DNA from 2 places in the Allobosea sp. PAMC 26642 genome. Region 1 is predicted to be linked to the other one. Evidence: predicted binding sites of a transcription regulator. Region 1 holds the regulator's gene; the other holds the start of a gene.
What was found. Region 1 encodes PhoB, which activates phosphate uptake and scavenging genes when phosphate is short. Its sites were predicted from a motif close to TGTCATNNANCTGTCAT; they were not measured.
Positions count from the first base shown of each region.

Region 2: a site for PhoB is predicted at 3,190-3,206, ahead of AXW83_RS01560 (esterase-like activity of phytase family protein). Genes of this name have one in related genera too.

Region 1 is NZ_CP014301.1:4,506,276-4,510,541, reverse strand. Features, by position in the region: gene pstC (phosphate ABC transporter permease subunit PstC) at 1-150, shown strand, start outside; gene pstA (phosphate ABC transporter permease PstA) at 162-1,052, shown strand; gene pstB (phosphate ABC transporter ATP-binding protein PstB) at 1,099-1,899, shown strand; gene phoU (phosphate signaling complex protein PhoU) at 1,933-2,652, shown strand; gene phoB (phosphate regulon transcriptional regulator PhoB) at 2,779-3,477, shown strand; gene AXW83_RS21570 (aldo/keto reductase) at 3,574-4,266, shown strand, end outside.
Region 2 is NZ_CP014301.1:335,642-339,907, reverse strand. Features, by position in the region: gene AXW83_RS01565 (gamma-glutamyltransferase family protein) at 1-1,581, shown strand, start outside; gene AXW83_RS01560 (esterase-like activity of phytase family protein) at 1,774-3,132, opposite strand; gene AXW83_RS01555 (2-hydroxyacid dehydrogenase) at 3,365-4,266, opposite strand, start outside.

The sequences.
Region 1 (4,266 bases):
ACGATCGCCTCGCGTATCGCCAATGAATTCAACGAGGCCATGGGCCTGCAGCTCAACGCGCTGATCGCGCTCGGCTGCATCCTGTTCTTCGTCACCTTTGTCGTCCTCGTCATTGCGCGCATCCTCGTGTCGCGCGTCAAAGCCTACTGAGCGAGCTGGTCATGAGCCTGACGACACCGTCCACCGTCCGCGCCCTTCCCCATGCCGAATGGGGCCGCGTCCGCCAGTCGCGCCGCACCGCCGACAAGCTGATGCGCGTCATCGCCACCGGCTTCACCTTCCTGGCGATCTTCGTGCTGTTCTGGATCCTCGGAATGCTGATCGTGAAGGGCATCGGCGGGTTGTCCGTCGCGACCTTCACCCAGGTCACGCCCGGCCCCGGCTCCGAGGGCGGCGGTCTCGCCAACGCCATCGTCGGCTCGATCGTGCTGACCTTCCTCGGCATCGTCGTGGCGACGCCGATCGGCGTTCTGGCAGGGACCTATCTCGCCGAATACGGCAAGGGCTCGAAGCTCGCCGACCTGATTCGCTTCATCAACGACATCCTGCTCTCGGCACCGTCGATCCTGATCGGCCTGTTCGTCTACGTCATCATGGTCGAGCCGCTGGGCGGCTATTCCGGCTGGGCCGGCGGCGTGGCGCTCGGCATCATCGCGATCCCGGTGATCGTGCGCACCACCGAGGACATGCTGCGGCTCGTGCCCGGTCCGCTGCGCGAGGCAGGCTCGGCGCTCGGCGCGCCGCCCTCTGTCGTGATCACCTCGATCACCTGGCGGGCGGCGAAATCCGGCATGGTCACCGGCATCCTGCTGGCACTCGCCCGCATCGCCGGCGAAACCGCGCCGCTGATCTTCACCGCGCTGAACAACAATTTTTGGTTCTCGCCCACGCTCAAGGGCGGCGTCTCCAACCTGCCCGTGACGATCTACCAGTTCGCCTCTGCTCCTTATGAGAACTGGCAGGAGCTCGCCTGGGCCGGTTCGCTGATCATCACGGTCTCGATCCTGCTGCTTTCGATCATCGCCCGCCGCATCGTGCGCGGCTCCAAGTAAAAGCCGACGCCAAGACCCGTCGCGTCCGATCTGAAGGAACCTGTCGATGCTTTCGACTCTTGAACTGAGCCCGCAATCGCTCGACGCCGATGCCCCCGTCCGGATCGCGGTCAAGAACCTCGATTTCTACTATGGCGAGCACAAGGCTCTGAAGAGCATCAACCTCGACTTCCGCGACCGCCATGTCACGGCGCTGATCGGCCCCTCGGGCTGCGGCAAGTCGACCCTGCTGCGCATCTTCAACCGCATCTACTCGCTCTATCCGGAGCAACGCGCGACGGGCGAGATCATGCTCGACGGCCGCAACGTCATCTCCAACGACATCGACGTCAACGAGTTGCGCTCGCGCATCGGCATGGTCTTCCAGAAGCCCACACCCTTCCCGATGTCGATCTACGACAACGTCGCCTTCGGCATCCGCCTGTATGAGAAGCCGCCGAAATCCGAGCTCGACGACCGCATCGAGGGCGCCCTGCGCCGCGCCGCGCTCTGGGATGAGGTCAAGGACAAGCTCAAGGCGTCGGGCATGGGCCTTTCTGGCGGCCAGCAGCAGCGCCTGTGCATCGCGCGCACCATTGCGCAGAAGCCCGAGGTGATCCTGTTCGACGAGCCGACCTCGGCGCTGGACCCGATCTCGACCGGCAAGATCGAGGATCTGCTGGAGCAGCTGAAGACCGACTTCACCATCGTCATCGTCACCCACAACATGCAGCAGGCGGCGCGCATCTCGCAGTACACCGCTTTCATGTATCTCGGCGAGGTGATCGAGTTCGCTCCGACCAACACCATCTTCATGAACCCCGCCAAGAAGCAGACGCAGGACTACGTCACCGGCCGCTTCGGCTGAATCGAACTCCGCTCTGCACAGGGACACACGCCGATGACCGACCATATCGTCCGCTCCTACGACGCCGAACTTGAAGCGCTGCGCCGCAGCCTTGCCGAGATGGGCGGGATGTCCGAGCGTATGCTCGGCGATTCCACCGTGGCGCTGGTGCGCCGCGATACCGCGCTGGCCCAGAAGGTGATCAGCGCCGACCAGCGCCTCGACAACCTGCAGCGCGATGTCGAAGAACGCGCCGTGCTGACCATCGCGCGCCGCCAGCCGCTCGCCAACGATCTGCGCGAACTGATCTCGGCGATCCGCATCGCCTCCGACATCGAGCGCGTCGGCGATCTCGCCAAGAACATCGCCAAGCGCGCCGTGGCCATCTCCGGCCAGTTCCAGCCGCCGCACCGCGCCGTGGTCGGGCTGGAGCATATGAGCCGCCTCGTCCAGGCCCAGCTCAAGGACGTGCTCGACGCCTATGCCGCTGGGAACGAGCAGAAGGCGATGGAAGTCTGGCACCGCGACGGCGAGATCGACGCGCTCTACACCTCGCTCTTCCGCGAGTTGCTGACCTACATGATGGAAGATCCGCGCAACATCACCTTCTGCACGCATCTGCTGTTCTGCGCCAAGAACGTCGAGCGTATCGGCGACCACACCACCAACATCGCCGAGACGATCCATTATCTCGTCACCGGCGAGTCGCTGGACCTGAACCGGCCCAAGCTCGACACGACCGATATCAGCGTCGAGGCAGTGCTCGGGAGCTGACACCCGTCGCGTCATGGTCGGGCTTGACCCGACCATCTCGGACACCAGAGGGTTCTGGTGTGAGGGATTCTCGGGTCAATCCCGAGAATGACGCGCAGGGAACCGCCCAACATCTGGAAACCCGCCATGCCCGCACGCATCCTGATCGTCGAGGACGAGGAGCCGCTAACGCTGCTCCTGCGCTACAATCTCGAAGCCGAGGGCTTCGAGGTCGACAGCGTTGCGCGCGGGGACGATGCGGAGCTGCACCTGCGCGACAACACGCCCGATCTCGTGCTGCTCGACTGGATGCTGCCCGGCCTGTCGGGCATCGAGCTCTGCCGCCGCCTGCGGGCGCGGCGCGACACCGAGCGCGTGCCGATCATCATGCTGACGGCTCGCGGCGAGGAGACCGAGCGGGTGCGCGGTCTCGCCACCGGGGCCGACGACTATGTCGTCAAGCCGTTCTCTCTGCCCGAGCTGATCGCGCGCATTCAGGCGCTGCTGCGCCGGGCCAAGCCGGGCCACGTCGCGGGGCTGCTGGCAGCCGGCGATCTCGAACTCGACCGCACGACGCGGCGCGTGCGCCGCTCGGGTTCCGAGCTGCATCTGGGACCGACCGAGTTCCGGCTGCTCGAATTCCTGATGCAGGCGCCGGGCCGGGTCTATTCGCGCGCTCAGCTGCTCGACGCCGTCTGGGGCCGCGACGTCTATATCGACGAGCGCACTGTCGACGTCCATGTCGGACGCCTGCGCAAGGCGATCACGCCGGATAATACGAAAGACCCGCTGCGCACCGTGCGCGGCGCCGGCTACGCCTTCGACGAGACATTCGCTCGGGGGTGAGGCGTTCGCGTCGCGCGGCGGCCCTGCGTCCATGGCGATTGCGAACGGCGTCCGGGTCTGGTCCCTTGCATCATTCGCCATGAAGGACGCTTTCCCATGCTCACCCGCAATCTCGGTCGCTCCGGCCTTCGCGTTTCGCTCGTCGGCCTCGGCTGCAATAATTTCGGCGGCCGGATCGATGACGACGCGGCACGCAAGGTCGTCGATGCGGCGATCGAGAACGGCATCACTTTGTTCGATACCGCCGATGTCTACGGCAATCGCGGCGGCTCCGAGACCGTGCTCGGCCAGTTGCTCGGCGCGCGCCGCAAGGACATCGTGCTGGCGACGAAGTTCGGCATGGACATGAACGAAGCCGGCACGATGAAGGGCGGCTCGCGGCACTACATCATGAACGCGGTCGAGGCTTCGCTGAAGCGGCTGAAGACCGACTGGATCGACCTCTACCAGATTCATCGGCCCGACTCGCTGACCCCGATCGAGGAGACGCTGCGGACGCTCGAAGACCTGATCCGTCAGGGCAAGGTGCGCTATATCGGCTGCTCGAATTTCGCGCCTTGGCAGGTGGCGGATGCCGCCTGGACGGCGCGCGATCTGGGCGTTACCGGCTTCGCCTCGTGCCAGGACGAGTACAGCCTGCTCAAGCGTGGGGCCGAGAGCTACCTGCTGCCCGCCACCCGTCACTACGGCATGGGGCTCCTGCCGTATTTTCCGCTGGCCAACGGCCTTCTCACCGGCAAGTACAAGCGCAACGCCCCACTGCCGGAGGGCGCGCGCATGACGCGCGAG
Region 2 (4,266 bases), 1.3 Mb from region 1:
GAGGTGATGTGCGCGCAGGGGCCCTCCCCCCAGGCCGCGACGATCGAGGCCTTCAAGGAACTCGGGCTCGACATGATCCCGGGCTCGGGGCTGCTCGCGACCGTGGTGCCCGGCGCCTTCGGCGGCTGGATGGCGCTGCTGCGCGACCACGGCCTGCTGAGCCTGCGCGAGGTGCTGGAGCCCGCGATCGGCTATTTCGAGAACGGCCATCCGATGCTGCCGCGCGTCTCGGACACGATCGGCTCGCTGACGGACCTGTTCACCAATGAATGGCCAACATCGGGCGCGGTCTATCTGCCCGGCGGCAAGGTGCCCGAAGGGCGCAAGCTGTTCCAGAACAAAGCGGCGGCCGAAACCTACAAGCGCATCCTGTCTGAGGCCGAAGCGGCAGGCCCCGACCGCCAGACCCAAATCCAGGCGGCCTATGACGCCTGGTACAAGGGCTTCGTCGCCGAGGCGATGGACAGGTTCTGCCGCACGACCGAGGTAATGGATTCCTCGGGCCGCCGGCACAAGGGCCTGCTGACCGCCGACGACATGGCGCGCTGGCAGCCGAGCTACGAGGCGCCCGCCAGCGTCAATTATCATGGCTGGGAGGTCTTCAAGATCGGCGCCTGGGGCCAGGGGCCGGTCTTCCTGCAAACGCTGAAGATCCTCGAAGGGATCGACATCGCGGCGATGGGGTCGACGAGCCCGGCCTTCGTGCATCACGTCATGGAGGCCATGAAGCTCTCCTTTGCCGATCGCGAGGCCTATTACGGCGACCCTGATTTCGTGAAGGTGCCGCTGGCGACGCTGCTTTCGGACGACTATGCGCGCGGACGGCGCGACCTGATCTCGGACAAGGCCTCGCACGAATTACGGCCAGGCATGATCCCCGGCTTCGAGACGCAGGTGTCGCGGATGCTGGCCAATCTGCGGATCGCCGGTCAATCGGGCAAGGGCGGCGCCAGCGTCGGCGAGCCGACCATGGCCTCGATGGTCGCGGCCGGGAAGACAGGCGACACCGTCCATATCGACGTCATCGACAAATGGGGCAACATGATCGCCGCGACCCCCTCGGGCGGCTGGCTGCAATCCTCGCCGGTCATTCCGGAACTCGGCTTCCCGCTGAATTCGCGCGCGCAGATGTTCTGGCTGGAGGACGGGCTGCCGGCATCGCTGGCGCCGTTCAAGCGCCCGCGCACGACGCTGACGCCGACGCTCGCCTTCGAGAACGGCGAGCCGCGCCTTGTCTTCGGCACGCCGGGCGGCGACCAGCAGGAGCAATGGCAGATGGGGATGTTCCTGCGCCGCGTGCATCACGGACTGAACCTGCAGGAGGCGATCGACCTGCCGCTGTTCCATACGCAGCACTTCCCTTCCTCCTTCTACCCGCGCGAGGCGCGGCCCGGCCATCTCATGGTCGAGGAGAGCATCGGCGAGGCGGCGCTGGCCGATCTGGAAAAGCGCGGGCACGCCGTCGAGCGCGCGCCGGCCTGGACGGTCGGCCGGCTGACGGCGGCCGAGACCGGTTCGGACGGCCTGTTGCGGGCGGCAGCCACCCCGCGGCTGATGCAGGCCTACGCCGCGGGGCGGTAGGACCTCGAAATTTCTTTAACCTCGACGCTGCGGCTTCCGATCCCCTCCCCCCGCTTGCGGTGGGGAGGGTTAGGGTGGGGGGCCGAAAAGCAGGTCTCGACCTGATTTCAGCGCCTCACCAAGCGGAACTGCCCCCCACCCCGGCCCTCCCCACCGCAAGCGGGGGGAGGGAGAAGCATGAAGCGCGGACGCTCACTTCGCGTCGAGCAGGTCCTTCACCGAGAGCAGGACGAGTTCGTTGTCGTCGGCCTTCTTCGGATCGCGCGACGACGAGAACGGCAGGTTGTTGTCGTTGCCGACGACGATGACGCCGTTGGCGCGATCGACGACATCGACGTTCTCGATGGTGAAGAAGGGGAAGGGCAGCACGCCGTCGATGGCGCCCTGCTTCGCCTTCTTGTCAGGGTCGGCAATCTTGAGCAGGTCGATATAGCCGACCTTGCGCACCGACTTGCCGACATTGGCGTCGGTCATCTCGATCTTCACGACGCGCTTGAACTTTGCGAGGTCGTGGAAACAGTCGGGGCCGCGCTGGCCCGCCGCGCAGGCACGGTCGGCGGTCCCTTCGCCATTGTCGCGTTCGATGATCAGCGCGGTGGTCGCATCGATCATGTTGAAATCGCCGATGGCGTTGCCCTTCTGCTCGAGCGGGAAGAACCAGGAGCGGCCGGTCCACTTTTCGGCGGCGACATCGAATTCGAGGATGCGCAGGACTTCCTTGCCGTCGACTTCCTCGTTGCCCTTGGTCTCGGCGTTCCAGAGCGGACCTTCGAGCAGCGGGTAGAGGAAGCGCCCGTCCGGCGACTGGGCCATGCCCTCATAGCCCTTGGACCGGCGAACGTTGAACTCGACGGGCAGATTCGGCGCGGCCGGCGTGGTCACGGCATAATGGTCGGGCGAGCGGGCGGGCTTGCCATCGACCGTCGTCTCGAACACGGCCTCGACCTTGCCGGTCGCATCGACGCGGATGAGATAGGGTCCGAACTCGTCGCCGATCCAGAACTTGCCGCCGATCGGCTGGATCGACTCGGGGTCGAAGTCGGAGCCGGTCAAATAGCGCTTCTCGGTGCCCTCGTTGGCGATGCGGAACGGCACCTTCTTGTCGGGATCGTGCAGGAAGGTGGTGGCGGTGCGCTCGATCGTGCCGCCCGCGAAATCGGCCTTCAGGCGGTGGAAATACAGCATGGCGTCGGGCGAGTTTGCCTTGGCGCCGAAGCCGTTGTCGGTCAGCACCAGGAACTCGCCATTGCCGAGCGAGCGAATGCCGGAGAAGCCCTGCACGGGCTGACCGGCGAAGGGCGTCGAGAGGCCGGTCGGGCGGCCGCCCGAGGTCCCCATGACGGTACCGACCGCCTCGACGCGTTTGCCGGGCGTGGTGAACTTGCCGGAGACCTTGAGGTCGGCCGGCGCATCGGCGGGAGCGGCGACCATGGTGTTGGCCGGCAGCAGCGCATGGCCGAGCAGCTTTGCCGGGAACTCCTTCTGAGCTTCCTGGGCGCCGGCGAGCATGGTGGAGGACAGCAGCAGGGCTGCGACGAGGGACAGGCGCATGGGACGCTCCGGGTTGGGGGATGGCCCCTCCGCTTGGCCCCGGCTGATTTCAGCGCGACGACGGGCGCGTGACGTTGGCGTGACGATCCGCCTTTGTCATTCCGGGGCTCGCGAAGCGAGAACCCGGAACCCACGACCGGGCGCGATCTTCAACAAGGCCAGTCGATCACACTCATCCCGTCGTGGGTTCCGGGCTCGCGCCTGCGGCGCGCCCCGGAATGACAGCTGGTGCTCAATACCCCCTTGCCGGATCGACCACATGCTCCAGCGGCTCGCCGGCTTCCAGCCGCCTGATCTGCGTCGCGATCAGGCTCGCCACGGCGTCCGGCTCCGACATCGCGGCGTTGTGCGGCGTTACCGTCACGGCGGGATGCGTCCAGAGCGGTGAGTCTGCGGGCAGCGGTTCGGTCTCGAAGACGTCGAGCGTCGCCCCCTTCAGCGTGCCGGCCTCGAGCGCAGCGAGAATGTCGGCCTCGACCTGGAGCCCGCCGCGGCCGGCATTGACCAGGAACGGCCCGCCCAGCCGGCCGTTCTGTGCCAGGCCGGCCAGCAGTGTCGCGTTGATGGTTCCGCGCGTTTCAGGCGTCAGCGGCAGCAGGCTGACGAGGATGTCGGTGCGGGCGAGAAAGCCTGCCATTCCATCGGAGCCTGAGAAGGTTGCCAAGCCATCGACAGTCTTTGGCGAACGGCTCCAGCCGGCGACGTCGAAGCCCATCACCTTCAGCTTGCGGGCGGCGTCGAGACCGAGTTCGCCCAGCCCCATGATGCCGACGCGCACCGAGCGGGCGGCAGGTTGATTGCGGTCATCGTCCCAGCTCTTCAGCGGTTGCTGCCGGTCGTAGCGCCGCTGCTGGCGCAAGATCATCAGGCAATGCAACACGATGTATTCGCTCATCCGCGTCGTCAGATCGGGATCGACTACGCGGGCGATCGGCGCTTCGGGAAGACGCGAATCGGCGAAGAGATGATCTACGCCGGCGCCCAGCGAGAAGATCGCGGCGAGGTTGGGCAAGCCGGCAAGGCTGCCCTCGGGATGCTTCCAGCTCGCGACATAATGCACCGAGCGCCGGTCGAAGGGCTCGCCGAGCGTCACGATCGGCATCTCCGGCAGCAGCGCGGCGAAACGCTCCCGCC